DNA from 3 places in the Rhodovulum sp. P5 genome. Region 1 is predicted to be linked to each of the others. Evidence: riboswitches for the same ligand, from Rfam matches in the RefSeq annotation. Region 1 holds a riboswitch; each other region holds the start of a gene.
The links. A riboswitch is a leader RNA that binds a small molecule or an ion and turns the genes downstream of it on or off. The one in region 1 is predicted to bind cobalamin.
Positions count from the first base shown of each region.

Region 2: another riboswitch for cobalamin. It lies ahead of RGUI_RS06600 (cysteine-rich small domain-containing protein); the one in region 1 lies ahead of RGUI_RS07675 (TonB-dependent siderophore receptor).
Region 3: another riboswitch for cobalamin. It lies ahead of RGUI_RS19730 (DUF4198 domain-containing protein); the one in region 1 lies ahead of RGUI_RS07675 (TonB-dependent siderophore receptor).

Region 1 is NZ_CP015039.1:1,563,840-1,570,766, reverse strand. It holds gene RGUI_RS07695 (adenosylcobinamide amidohydrolase) at 1-99, opposite strand, end outside; gene RGUI_RS07690 (ABC transporter ATP-binding protein) at 96-854, opposite strand; gene RGUI_RS07685 (iron ABC transporter permease) at 851-1,840, opposite strand; gene RGUI_RS07680 (ABC transporter substrate-binding protein) at 1,840-2,673, opposite strand; gene RGUI_RS07675 (TonB-dependent siderophore receptor) at 2,676-4,622, opposite strand; cobalamin riboswitch at 4,758-4,962, opposite strand; gene RGUI_RS07670 (TonB family protein) at 5,037-5,723, opposite strand; gene RGUI_RS07665 (biopolymer transporter ExbD) at 5,889-6,293, opposite strand; gene RGUI_RS07660 (biopolymer transporter ExbD) at 6,298-6,678, opposite strand; gene RGUI_RS07655 (MotA/TolQ/ExbB proton channel family protein) at 6,675-6,927, opposite strand, start outside.
Region 2 is NZ_CP015039.1:1,347,979-1,354,905, reverse strand. It holds gene RGUI_RS06625 (endonuclease/exonuclease/phosphatase family protein) at 1-97, opposite strand, end outside; gene ychF (redox-regulated ATPase YchF) at 252-1,349, shown strand; gene cobD (threonine-phosphate decarboxylase CobD) at 1,545-2,516, opposite strand; gene cbiB (adenosylcobinamide-phosphate synthase CbiB) at 2,535-3,476, opposite strand; gene RGUI_RS06605 (hypothetical protein) at 3,473-4,327, opposite strand; cobalamin riboswitch at 4,419-4,603, shown strand; gene RGUI_RS06600 (cysteine-rich small domain-containing protein) at 4,723-5,076, shown strand; gene RGUI_RS06595 (cobyric acid synthase) at 5,201-6,655, opposite strand; gene RGUI_RS06590 (cobyric acid synthase) at 6,652-6,927, opposite strand, start outside.
Region 3 is NZ_CP015040.1:4,875-11,801, forward strand. It holds gene RGUI_RS19705 (hypothetical protein) at 1-813, opposite strand, end outside; gene RGUI_RS19710 (lipase family protein) at 901-2,061, opposite strand; gene RGUI_RS19715 (DUF6795 domain-containing protein) at 2,093-2,557, opposite strand; gene RGUI_RS19720 (hypothetical protein) at 2,669-3,679, opposite strand; gene cobO (cob(I)yrinic acid a,c-diamide adenosyltransferase) at 3,933-4,556, opposite strand; cobalamin riboswitch at 4,683-4,891, shown strand; gene RGUI_RS19730 (DUF4198 domain-containing protein) at 5,022-5,816, shown strand; gene cbiM (cobalt transporter CbiM) at 5,828-6,445, shown strand; gene RGUI_RS19740 (cobalt ABC transporter permease) at 6,442-6,927, shown strand, end outside.

The DNA.
Region 1 (6,927 bases):
GGCGGTCACAAATCCCGGACGGTTCAGCGCCCAACTCAGCACACGGTGCGGGGCGCCCAGATCGGCGATCAGCCACGGCGCGCGATGGGTGACCTTCACGGCGCGGGATCGGCGATGGAGAGCGGGTGCAGGATCAGCCCCTCGGGCGTTTCCTTGCGCCAGGCGGTTATGGCAAAGACATCGGCCAGCCGCTCGGCCGACAGCACCTGATCGGGTGCGCCTTCGGCCACCACGCGACCGGCCTGCATCAGAACAAGCCGGGTGCAGAACCGCGCCGCCAGGCCCAGATCGTGAAGCGAGACCAGAATACCCCGCCCCTCGGCCGCGAGATCGTTGAACACCGCCATCGTGGCAAGCTGGTGCGCGGGGTCGAGCCCGGCGATGGGTTCATCGGCCAGCAACAGCGGCGTGTCCTGTGCCAGCGCGCGGGCCAGCAGAACGCGGGCCTGTTCCCCGCCCGACAGCCGGGTGGCGATCCGGTTGCGGAAGCCGGTCAGGTCCATCCGTGCAAGGGCGCGGGCGATGGCGTCCTTGTCGGCGGCAGGCGCCCCGCCGCCATGGGGGTGTCGTCCCAGCGCGACAAGGGTTTCCACCGTCACGGGCCACGCGATTTCGCGGGACTGCGGCAACCACGCGGCCTGTCTGGCACGGTCGATGGGCGGCAGCACGGCCAGAGAGGACTGCCCGCGATGGGGCAGAAGGCCAAGGGCGGCCCGCATCAGTGTCGTCTTGCCCGCCCCATTGGGCCCGACCAGCCCCACGACCTCCCCCGGCGCCACGGAGAGCGAAACCCCGTCCACCACCGGGCAATCGCCCCGCCGCACGGTCAGCCCGTCAAGCGCGAGAAGCGTCATTCCAGATCCCTCCGCGTGCGATAGACCAGATGCAGGAACAGGGGCGCGCCGACGATCGCGGTCATCACGCCAAGCTTCAGGTCGCGGTCCGGCTGGATCAGGCGCACGGCCAGATCGGCGGCCAGCACCATCGCCGCCCCGCCCAGCGCGCTGGCGGGCAGCAGCCGGGCCGGGCGTGCCCCCACTGCGCGGCGCAACAGATGGGGCACGACAAGCCCCACAAAACCGACGGCCCCGGCCACTGCCGTCGCGGCCCCGACCATGGCAGCCACGCCCGTCACCAGCCGCAGCCGAAGCCGGCCAAGCCGGATGCCCAGCGCCTCTGCCGCATCCTCGCCCAGCGTCAGCGCATCCAGCCCGCGCCCCAGCGGCAGAACCAGCGCGGCCCCGGCGGCCATGAAGGGCAGCGCCAGCGCGACATGGACGAACGAGCGGTCCGAGACCGAGCCCAGCATCCAGAACACGATCTCGCTGGCGGCGAAGGGGTTGGGGGAAAGGTTCAGCGCCAGCGAGGTCAGCGCCCCGGCCAGGGCCGAGATCGCGATCCCGGCAAGGATCAGCGTCAGCGACCCGCCGCGCGGACCCGCCAGAAGTAACAGCAGCGCAACCGACACGGCCGCCCCGCCAAGCGCGGCGAAGGGCAGGGCGAGGGAAAGACCTGCGGTCACCCCGGTCTGGATCGACACCACCGCGCCAAGGGCGGCCGACCCGCTGACCCCGAGCAGGCCCGGTTCGGCCAGCGGGTTGCGCAGATAGCCCTGAAGCGCGGCGCCGCTGAGCCCGAGGCTGGCGCCAACCAGCGCCGCAAGGATCGCCCGCGGCAGGCGGATTTCCCGCATCACCAGCGTCAGCGGCCCGGAGTCGCCGAAGACCAGCGCGTGCAGGCTTTGCCCCGGTGCGATGTCGGCAGGCCCGAGCACGAGCGAGGCGACAAAAAGCGCCCCGACCAGCGCGCCAAGCGCGGCGAGCAGAAGGCGATAGCCGATCACTGTGCATCCTCCAGCGTCTTGCGGGCCGCGACCAGCCCGGCGATGGCGCGCAGCACATGGGGCGTGCCGCAGACCCAGTCCCGGTCGGCGAGCGGCGCGGTGCCGGCGCGCGCCTGCAGTTTCTTCAGGACGGGATGGGTCAGGATATCCTCTGCCCGGGAGGCGCCCGGCCAAGGTGTCGGCAAAACCACCAGATCGGGGTCGAGCATGACCAGTTGTTCCAGCGGGATGCGCCCGCCGACGCTCAGCCCAAGCTCTGTCGCCAGATTGTCGAAGCCCGCGGCCTCCAGCATCGCGCCCGACAGGCTGTTCGGGCCGGGGGTATAGCCCTGCGCGGTGTAGACCGCGGCGCGCGGCCGCTCGTCCGGGCTATCTGCGGTCAGGGCAGTCAGATCGGCATCGAACTGTGCCACGATCTCTGCCGCCGTTTCCTCGCGCCCCAGATGCTGGCCCATCTCGGTGATCCGGTCGCGGATGTCGTTCAGCGAATAGGCCGGCGCCATGGTCACCACCGGGACCCCCAGCCGGCGCAGCATCGACACCGTGTCCTGCCCGGTGAACTGCCCGGTGACCACCAGATCGGGGTTGAGCAGATAGATCTCCTCTGCCAGCCCGTGATTGTTGGGATAGGCTTGCGCGGCTTCGGCCATCACCGAGGTCTGGGGCTGTTTCGCGAAGACGGAGACGGACACCAGTTGCCCCGGCGCGGCCAGCATCAGGGCAAGCTGATCGGTGCACAGATTCATCGACACCACCCGGCTGGGTGCCGCATGCCCCGCCCCGGACAGGGCGAGGCCAAAGGCGGCAGCAAGGGGCAGCCAGCCACGCATCGTCAGAAGCGCGCCGTCAGGCCCGCATAGACGGATCGGCCGGGCGCGTCATAGCCGTAGATCTCCTGGTAGTCCTCGTCGAAGAGGTTGTCGATCCGGGCGGTCAGGGTCAGCCGGTCGTTCACTTCATGCTGAAGCGTCAGGTTGACCACGGTGTAGTCGTCCAGCCTGATCCGGTTCGCCCCGAGCGAGGCGGCGGTATAGTCCAGATCCCACAGCCCCGAGACATGACGAAGATCGGCCCCGATCAAGGTCTTGTCGTTGGGAAGCAGATAGGAGGCATGCAGGCCAAGCTCCCGCTCCGGCCGGCGCACCTCGACCTCGCCATCGGGATCGGTCGCGTCGAGCCATGTGTAGCCCGCCCCCAGCGTCAGGCCGTTGTCAAAACTGTATTCCGCCGACAGTTCGATCCCCTCGCGGTCGCTCTGGCCATCCTCGTTATAGGGGGTGGAGATGCCGGTGTTCACATCATAGGTGCTGGAGATCTCGTTGGTCAGGGTAGAGCGGAAATACGTCAGGTCGATCACACCGCGATCCCCCAGGAAACGCTGCTCGATCCCGATATCCCAGTCCTTGCTCTTTTCCGGTTCGAGATCGGGATTGCCGTTCCACATGCCGGGATTATAGCCGAACTGTTCGTACATGGTGGGGTTCTGAACACCGGTCCCGGCCGAGGCATGCAGGCGCGTGGTCTGGTTGGGCAGGGTGTAGGACAGGCCGAGGGACCACGTATCGGCATCGGCGAAATCGTCGTTGTCGTCATGGCGTGCGGTGGCCTGCACCGTCAGCGCGTCCTGCAGGAACGACCCGCGATATTCCAGCACATATCCCAGAAGGGTCCGCGATTGCTTGTCGAGCATGGAGGCGTCGAAGACCAGCGTCGCGTCGTTGTTCTGGAACGTCTCGCGCTTGCGTTCGATATAACCGCTCAGGACCTGGGCAGAACTCTCCACGTCCGCCCCGTCAAGGGCCAGGCTGCCGCGATAGCTCAGATCCGTGCGCGTCGTGGTGTAGTCAGACGTCGGCGTTCCCGACAGCGTGTGCATCGTGTCCATGTCCCCGGCGCTGTAGCGCAATTCGCTGCGGAAGCGTCCGTCCCACGCATCGGCCCGGGCGTGAAGCGCGCCGAAGATGTTGGTGACATCGCTTTGATAGGCGCCATCGGTGACAAGGTCTTCGGCGCTGGCCGCGCCCCAGTTGAACGCGTCGTAGTCCGACACCTGTTCGGTCCGGCGCAGCGTGGCGCCGATGGTGATATCCTCGGTCAGGTCGAATTCGGCACGGGCATTGAGCGTTGTGTTCGCGGTGCCGTCGGCACTGCCATCGGTGTCGTTGGAGATGTCGAAGCCATCGGTCACCCGGCGCGCTGACGAGAAGGAGAACCGCGCCCGGTCACCTGTGTAGCGCAGGGCGATGCTTGCGCCAGCCGTTTCCTGCGTGCCAAGGCCAACGGTCGCGGTCCCCTCGAACCCCGGCATGCTGGCGGTCTTGGTGACGATGTTGATCACCCCGCCGATGGCGTTGGACCCGTAGACCGAGGATTGCGGGCCGCGCAGAACCTCGATCCGTTCGATATCATCGGCCAGCAGGTTCGACAGGTCATACGCCCCGGTGGAGGGGTTCGACACGTCCACCCCGTCGATCAGGACAAGGACGTGGTTGTTTTCAGACCCGCGCATGCGGACCGCGGTGGCCGTACCGGCCCCGCCGCTTTGGCTGATGGCGACGCCGGGCAGGGCGCGCAGCGCATCGGTGACATAGCGGATCTGGCGCTCTTGCAACTCTTCCGCGGTGACAACGGTCACGGCCCGGCCATAACGCGCGGCTTCGATCGGTGTCAGGCCGGCGCCGACGATGATCTCGTCCAGCGTGAAGGGGTCTGTCTGCTGGGCAAGGGCGGGTCCGGCGGCCAGCAGGGTCGCGCCGGCGGCAAGCAGGGTGGTTTTCATGTCTTCCCCCGAACTGTGCAACCAAAGGCTGCACTTCTATTGTGTATGTCTTCGGAAGGGGTTGCCCGTTCCGCTGACGGCTCTCGTCGCCACCACTGCGGAATGGTCCGCCGTCCGCCGCGCGCCCCGCACGGGAACCGGGTGAGCCGTTCCGGCAGGTCTCCTGACTCGCGGGTCGTCGCAGTCACCGGCCTTCCCGCGGGGGTCCGCAGTGGCGTTGTCGGCGCTGCTCTCCGCTTACAGTTGCGGGGGCAGTCACGGACTTGGCGCACCGGGCGCCGCACCGTGTTCCCTTTTCACCACGCGGCGAACCGCGCGGACCAGAACGGGCGCATATTGCGCAGAATCACCGGGGCCGCCAAGGGGGGACCGCGCCTGTCATGCAACTGTGGCATGGCTGCATCCCGCGAACCTTCACGGTGCAAACCGGATCGGCAGGGTAAAGCGGTAGCTGCTGTCGGTCAGCCCTTTCGCGGCCCGTGCGAAGGGAGCGGCGGCGCGCACCGCGCCAAGGGCGGCCGCGTCGAGTGCCGGGTGCCCCGAGGTGCGCGCGATATGGGCGCTTTGCAGGCGCCCGTCGGGGGCCACGGTCAGGGCGATGGTCACGGTGCCCGCGGCACGGCCCGCTGCGCGCGGGTATCGCTTGCGCCGTTCGACACGGGCCCTGATCCCGGCCCCCCATTTCGCGATCAGGCTGTGGGCGCGGGCCTCTGACAGCGTCGATGCGGCCGGGGACGCGGCGCGCCCGGCATGCCCCTTGCCCCCGGTTCCCGCGGCCCGTTGCGGTGCCGCCGCAGGCGCGGCTGTTGGTGCCTTGGTCGCGGGGGCGGCGTGTGGCCGCGCCTGCGGACGGGGGCGGCGATGGGCGGGGCGTCGGCCGGTTCGGCTTGCGGCTGCGGCAGGGGCTTGGCAGGGGCTGGCACGGCCGGGGTGGGGGATGTGTCCGGCGCCGCGATGGAGGGCAGGGCGCTTGGCGCGGGAAGGGCGGCCAGCGGCGGGGACGCTTCGACAAACGCGTCCGCTCTGTCCGGAAGGTGAGGCAGCGCAAGGGGCGCGTTCGGTGCGGCGAGCGTCTGGACCGCCTCGGGCGGGTCTTCCCACGCGTCGACAAGGGCCGCCAACTCGGCCGGTGCGGCCTCGATCGAGGCGTGGGCCATCCCCCGTCGCCACCCCCGGCCGACCCGCCGTTGCCGGGGCGAAGGCCGACCGCGGCGAGGTGCAGCAGGACGGCCAGGCCAAGAAAGACCGGCGCTTCCAGCCAGCGTGTCATGGCCGCGACGTCACCAGCGACACGTCGCGCAGCCCCAGCGCGGCGAGTTGCGGGAGCAGTGCCGCGACCCTCGCCCCGGGCACCGCGCGGTCTGCGCGCAGCAGCACCTTGGGCATCGGGCCATCGCGTTCGGCATCGCCCAGCGCGACGCGAAGGGCGGTCAGGGCGGCGTCTTCCCCCATCGCATCGCGAAAGGCGAGTTGTCCGTTCGCACCGAGGTGAAGGACAAGCGGGCCGTCGGCCGGATCGCCGGCAGCAGCCTCCGGCAGGGTCACCGGCAACGGGTCCGGCGGGGCAACACGCGCCGCCAGCATGAAAAAGACCAACAGCAGGAACACCACGTTGATCATCGGCAGGACCATCTCGCGGCGGGGCGGGCGCGGGGGGGCAGGGATCAGCATGGGCCTATTCCACAAGCACCAGGCGGCTGAACCCGGCGGCCTCCAGCCGTTCCATCACCGCGATGACCCGCTGCAGATCGGCCCCGTCGCGTGCCCGGAGGACGACCATGTCGGCGTCGGAGGACATCAGTGGCGCCAGCCGCCCCGCGATATTCGCCCCATCCACGGCCACGCCGTTCAGGGACAGCGCATCGGGGTGGATATCGACCAGCCGGGGTGGGCCGGCATAGGTGCCGCCCGTCCCGGCAAGGGTCAGCGGCACAACCATGTCCGAACCGAAGCGGGAGGCGAGCATGAAAAACACCAGCAGCAGGAACACCACGTCGATCATCGGCGTCAGATTGGGCCGGCGCGGGCGCGGGGGCGCCCCGAAGGAGAAACTCATGCCGCGGCGTCGGGCCGTCTGCCCGGCACGAGCGCGGCGCGCGGCCTTGCCCGCAGGAAGATCACCGTTGCGGCGTCTTCCATGTCATGGCGCAGCCGTTCGGCGATGCTTTCGAACCACACCAGCGCGACAGAGGCGACGATGGCCACGGCCATGCCCGCCGCGGTGGTCAGAAGCGCCTCCCATATGCCGCCGGCCAGTACCGCGGCATCGGCGCGGTTGCCCGTGGCCTCCAGCGCCTGAAACGCA
Region 2 (6,927 bases), 220 kb from region 1:
CCGCAACCCCGTCGAACTTGGCCACCGACTTGGCGCCGGTCTTCATCGAATTGTCTGCTTCGAAATGGTTGTCGAACCATTCGATATTGTACGACATCAGCCGGGGCATGACGAAAACCTGCGGTTGCGAAGAGATTGAACGCGAATAGGCAACAGTATGCGTCAGGGAGCCCCGATTCTCAACGTCGCGGCCCTTGCGCGGGGCCTGTCCGCGGGGTAGGTGGCCCCGCAACCCGAACGCGGAGAGACAGATGGGATTCAAGACCGGCATCGTCGGCCTGCCGAACGTGGGCAAGTCGACGCTCTTCAACGCGCTGACCCGCACCGCGGCGGCGCAGGCGGCGAACTTCCCCTTCTGCACGATCGAACCCAATGTGGGCGAGGTCGCGGTGCCCGATCCGCGGCTGGACAAACTGGCCGAAATCGCCGGATCGAAGCAGATCATCCCCACCCGCATGACCTTTGTCGACATTGCCGGTCTGGTGAAGGGCGCGTCCAAGGGCGAGGGGCTGGGCAACCAGTTTCTGGCCAATATCCGCGAATGTGACGCCATCGCCCATGTGTTGCGCTGTTTCGAGGATGGCGATGTGACCCATGTTGAGGGCCGCGTCGACCCCGTTGCCGATGCCGAGGTGATCGAGACCGAATTGATGCTGGCCGACATGGAGTCGATCGAGAAGCGGCTCCAGAACCTCGTGCGCAAGGTGCGCGGCGGCGACAAGGAGGCGGTTCAGCAGGAACGCCTGCTGAACGCCGCCATGGCCGCGCTGGAATCGGGGCAACCGGCCCGCACGGTCGAGGTGGCCGAAGACGACGAAAAAGCATGGAACATGCTGCAACTGCTGACCGCAAAGCCCGTGCTTTACGTCTGCAACGTGGCCGAGGACGAGGCGGCAGAGGGCAATGCCAATTCCGCCGCGGTGGCGAAGATGGCCGCGGAACAGGGCGCGGCCAGCGTTGTGATCTCTGCCAAGATCGAGGAGGAGATCAGCCAGCTTGACGCCGAAGAGGCCGAGATGTTCCTGTCGGAACTGGGGCTGGAAGAGGCCGGGCTGGACCGGCTGATCAAGGCGGGGCACAAGCTTCTGGGTTTGCAGACCTATTTCACCGTCGGCCCGAAAGAGGCCCGGGCCTGGACCATCCCCGAAGGCACGCCAGCCCCCAAGGCCGCCGGCGTCATCCACGGCGATTTTGAACGCGGCTTCATCCGGGCAGAAACCATCGCCTATGACGATTTCATCGCCTGCGGCGGCGAGCAGGGCGCCAAGGATGCCGGCAAGATGCGGGCGGAGGGCAAGGGATACGTGGTCAAGGACGGCGACGTCCTGCACTTCCTGTTCAACACCTAAGCGGCTGCTGAAAAAGCCCACGACATGCGCCTGAGGTCGAGAGCGTTCGGAACACCGTCCCGACGCTGGCCCGGGCTGCGCCCACCCCGAGTTAGGCGCGGCCCTTTTTGCCTTGCGCCATCGTTGCTTACAAGGATCGGTTTTCTGTTGCGACGGCAGGATTTCTGGTTTTCAGCAACCTGATAAGGCGTTCCCCTAACGCAGCGCCGCCTCAAGCCGCGCCCATTCCGCCTCCGTTCCCGGCAGGCCAAGCCGAAGCCAGCGGTCGGAATAGGGGAAGATGCGCGACCAGATATGCGCCTGTGCCAATCGCATCTGCGTGGCCCGGGCATCGGGCGTGTCATACAGCCGGAAAAGCGCCGTCCCCCCGACAAGTGTCCATCCGGCCCGCGCCGCAAGGGCATCCGCCCGTGCCGCGTCCTCGCCCAGCCGCGCGATGCTGTCCGCCCGCCATGCATCATCGGCCAGCGCCTGCCCCCCGATATCCAACGCCGGGCCAGAGACCGCCCAGGGGCCTGCCTGTTGGGCCATCCGTCCAAGATGCTGATCTGCCCCCAGCGCAAATCCCAACCGCAGTCCGGCCAGCCCGTAGAACTTTCCGAACGACCGCAGCACGACGACATTGTCCGGGCAGGGGCCTGTCAGGACCGACAGGCCGGGATGCGGATCGGCAAAGCTTTCGTCGATCACCAGCAGCCCGACCTTTGCCGCAAGGTCGCGCAACGTGTCAGGGGCGGTCTGCCGCCCGTCTGGATTGTTGGGGTTGACCAGAATGCCCAACCCCGCCCCCGCCAGGTCACCGACCGTGCCGACCTGCACGATGTCGGCGCCGGCCGCGGTCAGGGCGGCGGCATATTCATTGTAGGTCGGTCCCATGATGCGCACGGGCCCCGCCGCCCGAAGGCAGGGCAATAGCTGGATCGCGGCCTGCGCCCCGGCCAAGGGCAAGATCGGCCAGTCGGTGCCATAGGCCCCGCGCGCCGCGACGATCAGGCGGTCGGTGTCCGCCCGGCCGGGAAGGGTGCGCCATGCCGCGGGCGCTGGGGCGGAAAACGGATAGGGCACGCGATTGATCCCGGTCGACAGGTCGATCCAGTCCTCCGGCGTGCCGCCATGTCGTGCGCATGCGGCGGTCAGGTCGCCGCCATGGTCCCTGTGTTTTGTCATGGGGGTGTCTTTGCCGGTTCAGGCCGCAAAGGCAAGCAGCGCAAGGCCAGCGGCCAGCATCCCCATCGCCCGCAGGTACAGCGACAGGCCGCGGTTCAAATCCCGCGCGTCCGGATCCGGTGCGCCCGCGTTCAGCCAAGGCTCCTCGCTCACCCGGTCGCAATAGCTGCGCGGGCCGGAGAGCCGCACCCCCAGTGCCCCGGCCATCGCGGCCTCGGGCCAGCCCGCATTGGGGGACCGGTGGGCGCGGGCATCGCGGCGCATCACGGCGACGGCGTGCAAGGGGCGCCCCGACACCGCGCAGAACAAGAACCCCGTCAGCCGCGCCGGGATCAGGTTGGCCACGTCATCCAGCCGTGCGGCCACGCGCCCGAAGTGCAGGTGGCGGTCATTGCGGTGCCCGATCATGCTGTCCAGCGTGTTGATCGCCTTGTAGCCCGCAATCCCGGGCAGTCCGAACACCACCCCCCAGAACACCGGCGCCACCACCCCGTCAGAGGCATTTTCGGCAAGGCTTTCCAGCGCGGCACGGGCCAGCCCGGCATCGTCCAACTGCGCCGGGTCGCGCCCGACGATCATCGACACCGCGCGCCGCGCGCCGGGCAGATCGCCCGCGGCCAAAGGTGCGGCGACCCATGCCACGTGATCGCGCAGGCTGCGTGTCGCAACCAGCGGCGCGGCCAGCAGTCCGGTCAGAACCATGCCAAGCACCCCCCCGGGCAGCAGCGCCGATATGGCAAGGGCCGGCAGTACCGCTGCGGCAACCGTCAGCGCCACGGTCACCGCCCCGCGCCGCCGCCGGGTGTCATCGTCCAGATCGGGCCGGTTCCAGCGCCGCTCCAGCCTGTCGATCAGGGCGCCGATCCATGTCACAGGATGCCCGATCCGTCGGTAAAGCGTATTGGGCCAACCGAAGGCGCCCTCGACCGCCATCGCGATAATCATCGCGGCTGCACTCATCCCCGCCCCCCTGTCCGGAACCGGATCACATGGCCAAGCCCCGCCTGTCGTAATGCCTCACCGGCTGCCGGCGGCGCGGTGCCGGGCGCGAACAACAGGCCGAGCGCTGTGCCCGTATGGGCCGCGACGATCCCAAGCGCGCCATGTTTGCGACCGACCGACCAAACCGGTGCCGGGTCCGGCCCGCCGCGCAGCGCATGGTTGCGGCGTGCGCTTTCGGTTGCCAACTCCGCCAGCACTGTGCGGGGGGGCGCCTTGGCCCAAGCCGCCACCAGATCCTCGATATCGGCAAAGCGCAAATCGGCGGGGTTGGTCCGCGTGCCCTGCCCGGCGAATCCGCCCACCACGTCAAAGGCCGGCAGGGGCGGCAAGTGTGCGATGATGCGGGCCTGCCGCGGTGCCCAGAGAAGACGCTCGGCTGTGTCATGCATCAGCGGATCGCTGGCGCCTTCCACCGCATGGCAAATGGCGGCTTCGGACGCCGGCGGGCGGGGGGCGTCGTCCAGGCATCGCAACGCCGCCAGCAGCGCGGCGGTGGATGCGCCCGCCCCGCCCCCCGGCGGCATCCGGGCCGCAATGCGCCAACGGCCGGAGGTCGAGCGCCGCCCCGTCAGCGCGAACAGCTCTGCCATCTGGCCCCGGCTCAGCACCCGCGCCGCCCCTTGCCACATGCCGAACCCCGTCCCGGGGTGCCATGTCGCGCGGACGCTCAGGGCCGGGCAGGGCAGCGTGATCAGGGCCACCGGCCCCTCTGCCCCCAGACGCCCCTGCAGCAGTTCGCCGAAATGGCCGGCGACGGTGGCGCGGCGGGGCTGGCGGATGGGGAACGGACGGACAGGCAGGGGGCGCATCGGGTTTCCAACTGTGGATCGTGCCGTGGGAATGGCATTCTCCCCCGTCCGATGCAACGGCCCGCCCTTGACAGACCGCATCACGATGCGATCTCTGGCGCAGCGGTCCGGTGCTTCCGACGGAAGTGAAAAGGGAAGCCGGTGCAATACCGGCGCTGCCCCCGCAACTGTAAGCGGCGAGCCTTTGCCCAGATGCCACCGGTTCCGTCCGGGAAGGCGGGCAAACAGGCCGAGACCCGCGAAGCCAGGAAACCTGCCGGATCGACGACGACCCAACCCCGGGCGGCGGGCCCGGCGGCAAGGCGGTATGCGGGCCCCGGGCACGCGCCCCTGCCGTCTGTCTTGCGCCCACTGACCCGCCCCATGTCGGGGCCAAGACCGCGAGGACCCGCAAGATGCAACCCAAGGACCTGACGGCCAGCGACGCCTTCAAGGGGTTCACCAATACCAACTGCCCGTTCATGCCCTGCCATCAGGGCGTGAAGCGGGAGTTCAACTGCCTGTTCTGCTATTGCCCGCTGATCGCCTATGAATGCCCCGGCCCTTACGAGGTGTATACCGACGCCAACGGGCTGACGCGGAAGGACTGTTCGGCCTGCACGCTGCCCCATGACGGCATCCTGCAATCGTGGAACTTCATCCAGCGCTGGCTGGAATATCCGCAGGTCTGGAACGGCAAGCCGCAGACCGAGCCGCCCACCCGCCGTCCGCGGCCCCCGGGCAAGGAAGACGACGGGCAGGAGGATTGAGCCCCGCCGCTTGGTTCTTCGCGCCCCGGTCCCCGATCCGGGGCGTCTCCCGGTTTGGTCGGACTTTGCGGCAGGGGCCGAAAGGTCGATCCGAAGGGTAACGCGGCGCGCGCGCGCTGCGTGCCTATCGTGCTATTGCAAGCAGGGCGTCGAGGTGCAGATCGGCCTCGATCTCGTCGGCAAAGGCGTCAAGCGCCCGGGTCAGCCGCGCAGCGTGGCTTGCCTGCGCCGCCTCAACCCCGATCCCGGACAGCCAGTGCCGCCGGAAGCTGTCCGACGCAAAGAGCCCGTGCACATAGCTGCCCATGACCGCGCCATCGTCCGAGATCGCGCCTTCGGGCGTCCCGCCCGGCCGCAGCCACGGGCGGGCAAGGGCAGGGCCCCGGCTGCGGCCCATATGCATCTCATAGCCGGTGATCCGTGTGCCGCTGAGGCTGTCATCGGCATCGACCTCCACCAGCCGCTTGTCGTCCGTGATCTCGGTTTCGAGGTCGAGCAGGCCCAGCCCCGGCGTGTCCCCGGCCGGTCCCTCGATCCCGTCCGGGTCGCAGACCCGGTGCCCCAGCATCTGGAACCCCGCACACAGGCCCACCACGCGACCGCCGCGCCGCAGATGGGCGCGAATGTCGATATCCCACCCTTCGGCCTGCACGGCCCCAAGCGCGGCCCGCGTGGTCTTGGAGCCGAGCAGGAGGACAACCCGCGCCTCCGCCGGGATCGGCTGGCCCGGTCGGACCCACTGTACCGACACGCCCGGTTCCGCCGCCAGCGGGTCGAGATCGTCGAAATTGGCGATCCGCGGCAGTTCGGGCACGGCGATGACGCAGGCGCCCGGTTCGCCCATGGTGCGGCCAAGGCCCAGCGAATCCTCCTCCGGCAAGCGGCGCGCGGCGTCCGACCAGCGGACGAGCCCCAGAACGGGCCAGCCGGTTTCGGCCCGGATATCGTCGGCCGCGGGAGCGAAGACGCTCGGGTCGCCGCGGAACTTGTTGACGATGACGCCGGCCACTCGTGCGCGCTCGGCATCGGTCCACAGCCGGTGATGGCCGATCGCCGCCGCGGTGACGCCGCCGCGAGAGTCGTCGCCCACCAGAATGCAAGGCAAGTCCGCTGCCTCCGCCAGCCCCATGTTGGAGATGTCCTGCGGGCGCAGATACCGCTCCGCTCCGCTGCCCGCGCCTTCGATCAGCACCAGGTCATGGGTGGCCGACAGACGGTCGAGGCTGTGGCACACCTGCGCGCGCAAGGACGGTTTCAACGCCTGATAGGCGGCGGCTGAATAGCGCCCCTGCACGCGCCCCTGCACGACCACCTGCGCATCGACATCCGTTTCAGGTTTCAGCAGCACCGGGTTCATATGCACCGAAAGCGGCACGCCCGCGGCGCGCGCCTGCAGCGCCTGCGCGCGCCCGATCTCTCCGCCATCGGCGGTGACGGCGGCGTTGTTCGACATGTTCTGCGCCTTGAACGGCGCGACGCGCATGCCGCGGCGGGCATAGGCCCGGGCCAGACCGGCGACCAGCAGGCTCTTGCCCACATCCGACCCGGTGCCCAGCACCATCAGCCGCCGGGCGGTCATCGGGCCAGCGCCAGCAGCGCGTCGAGATCCAGATCGGTTTCCAACTGGTCGGCCAGTGCGTCCAGCGCGTCGTCCACTTGTGTCTCGTAGTCCAGCCCCGAGGCCGCACCGCCCATCTGTTTCAGCCAATGGCGGCGGAAAGCATCGGCTCCGAATATCCCGTGCACATAGCCGCCCATAACCCGGCCGTTGTCCGACACCGCGCCTTCGGCCGCCCCGTTCAACCGCAGCCACGGGCGGGTCAGCCCCGGCCCGTCGGTGCGGCCCATATG
Region 3 (6,927 bases), on a different replicon from region 1:
ACGACCACAGGCGTTGCCATGCACCTTTACGCTCAGCAGGCCAGGCGTCGGCACGTCGAACCCGTACATCGTACCGGCGTATATTTGGCGATACCCGCCGCCCGGAACGCCCAGATAGATCTCCTGAGAACAGCCGCCGCTGCCGCAATACATGGACAGCATGCGCGAACACTGCGCCGCGCCGAAATCAATGGCCAGATCGAGGGGGTCGACCCCGTCGATATCGACCTGCCGGGCAAGCGCACCCTGGATTGCGACGGTTTCCCCCATAACGGCACAGTCGCGCTGCACCTTTGCAAGCGCCGCGCTGGCTGGGTCGGCCACGGGGGCGGGCGGCGGCTTTGGACAGACGGACAGCGCATGCGCGATGGCCCGCGACGATCCCCTAAGCGACCCTTCGATGGGCATCGCGTCGGACCCTTCCTGAAACATCAGGGAAAACCGGTTGCCCCGGCGCATCGGTCCAAGAACGATCTCCATGTTCTCTTGGGCGAAATCCACGAAGAACAGGTTGCCGATGTCGTCCTGCTGCTGAACTTCGATTTGCGCGATGGTCTGCCCGTCGACCGACAGCATCGCCGTCCGCAACCCGTTCAGCGCCAGCGAGTCGGACAGGACATAAAACCCCATCGACCGCCCGGGGCTGCATCCGAGGATGAGACAATAGCTTCCGCCCCACGGGTGGTCGCCGCACAAGGTGGCGCCGTTATAGCCCGCCAACGGACCGGAGCCGGTCATCGGCACCCACATCTGCGCGACGGCCGGGGCGCCATTCAGAACGGCCGCTACAAGCAGGATGAAAAGTCGTTTCATGATGCCTTGCCCCCCAAATACATGGAAAGCGTAAGGCCCGGACCGGCCCGGATCAAGCATGCCGACCGGTCTATGGCCCGGGGCGCGTCACAGGAAACGGGTCAGCGCCAGACTGGCCATGTTCGCCAGCGCCCCAAGGAAACGGTCGATCAGATACCGGATCACGGCCTTTCCGATATCCGCCCCAATGGTCAGCGCGAGTCCGAGAAAGCTGGCGATGGTGCGCAGCAGGCGCGCGACCGTCTCGCCAAAGCGCTGGCCGAGGTCGAGGCCGTATTGCAGAAGCGCTGCAAGCCGGTCGACCAGGGTCAGCGGCCCCATGAAGGCAAGCTGGCCAACCCCGACGATGGCGTTGATCAACGCGGATATCGCATTGTTCAACGCCCAGGCGCAAAGCGCCGAGAAGGGCTTTGTCCGGGCGGTTTCGGCGATGTCGAGCCAGTAGTCGGCCGTGAACATCTCCCAGTTGCTGACGCGGGTCGGCCAGTGGCCGGCTTCTGTCAGGCGGGCCTTGTAGTTGTCCACCATGCTGTGCGCCCCGCCATTGATGATGGAAAACCCGTCGATCAGCCGGTCGTCGCAATCGTTGAGATGGGCAAAGGGAAAGATCGGGATCATCGGCACCGGGTCGCAGCGCGAATACACGCGGCGGATGTTGTCGGCCCCAAGTTTCGTCGTCAGGGCCGCATTCGACAAGGTGGTCACCGTGCGCGGCGCACCAAACGTGTAAAGACGCACATCGGGCACACCGGCTGCCTTGTAATGCGCGGCGAAAAGCGTGGCCAGCGCGCCGCCAAGCGAATGGCCGAGCACATGAAGGCTCGTGACCCGGCCGACCTTCTTCATCGCCTCTTCGACATCGGGAAGGATGCTCTCATAGACCTTGGTAAAGCCCATATGGCTGACCAGACCGGCCGGGCCGGGCGACAGGCCCATGGTGGCATTGCTCAGCCAATCCCGGCCGCTGTCGAACCGGGTGCCGCGAAAGACAAGGATATGGTCCTTGACCCCGGCGCCCTCGCGCTGAAGCATCACGCCGAACGCGCTGGTCTCGCGAAACAGCGCCGGGCCGGATTTCCCCGAGAGCAGGCCCGCGGCCCCGCCATCGGACCGACCCACGATGGAGACCCCTGCCCCACCGAGGTTCATCTGCCGTTCCAGTTCGGCAATCGAGATTCCGCCCGGCTGGTTCCGGAGGTAGACAGTGTCTGCCAGATGCGAGGCGACTGGGGCCGAGAGCAATGGCATGGGGAAACCTCCGGGCTGTTGGTCGGACCTGTCAGTCGAGGATGCGGCAGGTACTGCTGAGGATCGGGCCGGGGCCGGGCTCCGGATCGGTGTCCGCGCGGCAGACCAGATTGATCGGCCGTCCGTCCAGTTCCGAATTGGGCCCAAAGCTCCGCTTGCTCATACGCAGGAACATCTTCGGCGTGCCGGTCATGTCATGGGTGAACTGCTGATCGATCAGCGGCGTCCCCGGGTTCAGCCCGCCGAACAGAGAGCGTTGTTCGACTGACCCGAAGGCAAACCGCCCATCGTCATCCGTGGTGGTGCTGTCGCTGCCCGTTTTGGAACTGGTTTGCCAGGTGCGTGTGATCGTGACGCCGGCCGCGGGGCGTCCCGATCCGTCGACCAGTTGCCCGCTCATCGCGGAGGCGTAGATGAGGGTCTTGCCCATGGCCATTCCTGCGCCTCCGATCAACAGCAGCCCCGCGATCGCACCAAGAACGCTTCGACGGAGCATGACGCCTCCAGCAAGTTGCGAAATCTGTCCTGAGCGGAGCTTAGGCACTCGCCCTTAAGGCGACAAGCCCTTTCCAAAAAACCGCTTAAGAATGGGCCGTCGCCTTCCGTGTCATCCCCCCTTGCAGACCGGCAACTCCTGCGGCGGCCGTTTCGGCAGGGACTGGCGCCAGTCGTTGATGATCGGCTGAAGCGTTCGCTTGGGCCAGAACTTCGGGGTTCCGATCGTCTCCAGACAGGCCGTGTTCCAGTAAAGCCCGGCCCGGGACGGAGAGGTTCCCGTCTTGACGGCCCGCGCCACGGCGTCGATGTCGTCGGCCTCGGGGTAGATATAAAGCGTCGTCGGGCGCCCCTCGACCAGCGAAAGGATATCCTCCGACACCGACTGTGACCATGTGGTGCAGCCGTTGCTGCGGCCGCTGGTATAGTTGATAAGCGTTCCAAAGGGCACATAGCCGTCATCGTCGGCATGGGGGCTGCCCGGGTTGCTGAAGCGGCACTGCCACTTCACGAACACCGCCGGATGCCCGCCGATGGCCCTCTCCCGCGCATTTCGTGTGTCGCCCTCCCCATCATAAAGCAGGAAGGTCCGGTAGAACGGACGCCTCGCCCCCGACTGCTGGATATAGCCCTTGAACGAGGTCCGCGTTTCCGCCGTCAGATAGGCCCCGCCCGCGGTCAGCTTGGACCCTTCCGCATTACTGAAATGCCGGGCGCATTGCCGCCCGTTCGAAAAATCCGCCCGCTGCAGTTTGCGCCCGTTTCCATAGCCCGACGACACCGCCCGGAACGATTTGGACCCTTCACAGATGATGTAGAACCGCCGCCCCACCGCGCCATCGCGCGCCGCGCTCGGGCGCGTTGCATCCATGGCAAGATAACAGGGATTGGTGACCGCGCCGTCGCTTCGTTTCTGCTGATAAAGCGCGCGGGCCCGATGTAGCACGACCGGGGCGATCTGCCCTTCGCCCGTCCCCACATGGGCCCGCAGCCAGGTCGGAATATCGACGGCTTGCGCACGCCCTGCGGTTGGCAGCGACACGGACAAGGCAGCACCCAGCAGCGCAGCCGCGACAAGACGTAAGGGAATAAAAGACACTGAGAGCTTCTCCGGCCAGACCATCCACGGCACAACCATAGCACAGCTTGACGATCTGATCCCGGCGGGTGTTCCATATGGCGAGATTGACGATCAGGCGGAGACCTAAGGCGGGGTAATCCCCTCGCGGGGCTTTCAACCCGTGACGGCCTTCACGATCAACAGACGGCCATCAGGACGTCGGCAAAGTCTTCATTAACCAAAGCCAGGCACCGGCGTCGGGCAAACGCCCTTTTCCCCTCATCGCATGTGGGCAGGAAGACCAGCGTTGCACCTGTCAGAATTCCACGCCCGGCTGACCCTTGATGCCGGCACGGAAGGGGTGCTTGACCAACGTCATTTCGGTCACCAGATCGGCGGCCTCGATCAACGGATCAGGCGCATTGCGCCCGGTCAGTACCACATGGGTCAGGGGCGGCTTCTCGGCCGTGAGAAAGGTCAGCACATCCGCCACATCGAGATAGCCATAGCGAAGCGCGATGTTGATTTCATCCAGCAGGACCATGCGGATCGCCGGGTCGCGGATCAGGTCCCGCGCCTTGCGCCAGCCGTTTTCCGCCGCGGCGATGTCGCGGGCCTTGTCCTGCGTTTCCCAGGTAAAGCCCTCGCCCATGGCGTGGAACTGGCACAGATCGCCGAAATTTTCCGTCAGCAGACGCCGCTCGCCGGTATCCCATTTGCCTTTCACGAACTGGACCACGGCACAGGGCATGCCATGGGCAATTGACCGCAGGATCATCCCGAAACCGGCAGACGATTTACCCTTCCCGGCCCCGGTATGGACAAGGATCAACCCCTTCTCGGCAATCTTGTCCTCAAGCGCGCGGTCCTTCGCCGCCTTGCGCTTGGCCATCTTGGCGGCGTGGCGGGCGGTTTCGTCCGTAGTCGGCGTCTCTGGCATGATCGCTCCCTTGTTTTTGGCGGCGCTCACCATACGGCGCGCGATTGCCGCGTCAAACGCACGCCATAAGGGAGCGGCAAGCCCGATGCGCGCTTTTGACGATTGACAGACGCCCGGTCGGTCTGGGATGACGAGCGTGTGATCGGTGTTCCAACCCCACTTGGGGGCGGAACTGAAAAGGGAACGCGGTGCGCCCGATTGGGCAAATCCGCGGCTGCCCCCGCAACTGTAAGCGGCGAGCAAGGCTGATGATGCCACTGGGGCCGACGCCCCGGGAAGGCCAGCCAAGCCCAGACCCGCGAGCCAGGAGACCTGCCGTTCGCCCGCGCCCCAGTTGCGCGGCTTCCACCGGACGCCGGGGTGCGCGTCTGGCCCGGATCGGCCGGTCTGGCCTGTTCGTGCCTCTCCCCGTTCGTCCTTTCCGACCGTGGCCCACGGGCCGCCACTGCTGAAAGGAACCGACAGATGATCTTTCACGGCAACATGCTGAGTGCCGCGCTGGCGCTGACGCTCGCGCCCGTCGCGGGCAATGCCCATTTCCAGTTGAGCTATACCGAACAGACGATGATCGAGCGTCCCGGCGATGTCCCGGTCAAGCTGATCTTCTGGCACCCGTTCGAGAACGGCCATGTCATGGATATGGGCGAACCGCTGGAATTCTACATGGTTCACCGGGGTGAAAAGACCGACCTGAAAGACAGCCTGACCCGGACGGTGTTCAAGGGCATGGGGAATGAGGGGGTGGCCTGGGACGCGATGGTGCCGGTAAAACGTTCCGGCGACTATGTTCTGGTGACGGTCCCCGCCCCCTATTACGAAGGGTCGGAGGATATCTATATCCAGCAGATCACCAAGGCCTATCTGAACCGAAACCAGATGCCCACCGACTGGTCCGACCCGCAGGGTCTGAAGACCGAGATCGTGCCCAAGGTGAAGCCCTATAACGTCATGGTCGGTTCCACCTTTACGGGCCGCGTGCTGTCGGACGGCCAGCCCGTTGCTGGCGCCGAGATCGAGATCGAATACATGGCCGCCGAACCCGACATGGCGACGAACAGCCCGAAGCCGCCAAAGGCCGGGCCGATGCCCGGCGGCGCGGTGATCGCGATTTCCGATGACAACGGCTATTTCACCTTCGGCGTTCCCAAGGCGGGCTATTGGGGGTTTGCCGCGCTCGGCGTGGGACCCGACACCGAATACGACGGCAAGGAGCTTTCCCAGGACGCGGTGATCTGGATCCGCGCCTACGACGTCGAATAGGACGCGCGCACATGCATATCGTGGATGGGGCGCTCGCCAATGAGGTCGTGATCGGCGGGGCCGTCCTGGCTGCCGGCGGCATCGCGCTTGGGCTGCGGCAGTTGCCGCTGGAACGGATTCCGGCGGCGGGGATCTTGTCCGCCAGCTTTTTCGTGGCCTCGCTGATCCATGTGCCGATCGGCCCGTCCTCGGTGCATCTGATCCTGAACGGTCTGGCCGGGATTGTTCTTGGCTGGGCCGCCTTTCCCGCGCTCTTCGTGGGGCTGCTCTTGCAGGCCGTGTTCTTCGGCTTTGGCGGGCTGACGGTTCTGGGGGTGAACACGTTCAACATCGCGATGCCCGCGGTGATCGTTCATGTCCTGTGTCGCCGGGGCATCCTGCGGTGCGGGCCTGCCACCGCTGCGCTTTGGGCCGGGATCGGGGGGGCTTTGGCGATTGCGCTGACCACCGGCTGCGTGGCGCTGGCGCTGATGCTCTCGGGCGATGCGTTCATTCCGGCGACCAAGCTCGTGTTCCTCGCCCATCTCCCCGTGATGGGGATCGAGGGGCTTTTGACCGCGGCGGCGGTGTCGCTTGCCGTGCGGGTCAAACCCGAACTTTTCACCACGCTGAAAGGGGCCCCCGCATGATCCGCGCCGCTTTTCTGGGGCTCTCGCTCATCCTGGCTCCGCTTCCTGCGCTGGCCCACAAGGTCGTGGCCTCCGTCTTCCCGTCGGGTCAGGTGATCGAGGGCGAGGTCGGTTTCTCCAATGGCGACATGGCCGTTGACACGGTTGTGGAGGTGATCGGCGAGGATGGCACCAAGCTGGGCGAGGTCGTCACCGACGGCGACGGGTTCTTCACCTGGCGACCCACCGGGCCGGGGCCGCTGCTGTTCCGGGCCGATCTGGGGGCGGGTCATGTGGCCGAAGTCGTGATGCCGGCCGAGGAGGTGGCGCAGGTGTTGGGACAGGCCTTGGCAGCGGTCACCAATCCCGGCCCGCCAGCGGGGGCAAGCCTGGTCGACGACAGCATCGCGCCGACGGCCGAGGCGCCCGGCACGACCGCAGCCCCCCAGTCCGGTCTCAGCGATACCGACAAAGCCGCCATCGCCGCCATCGTTCGGGATGAG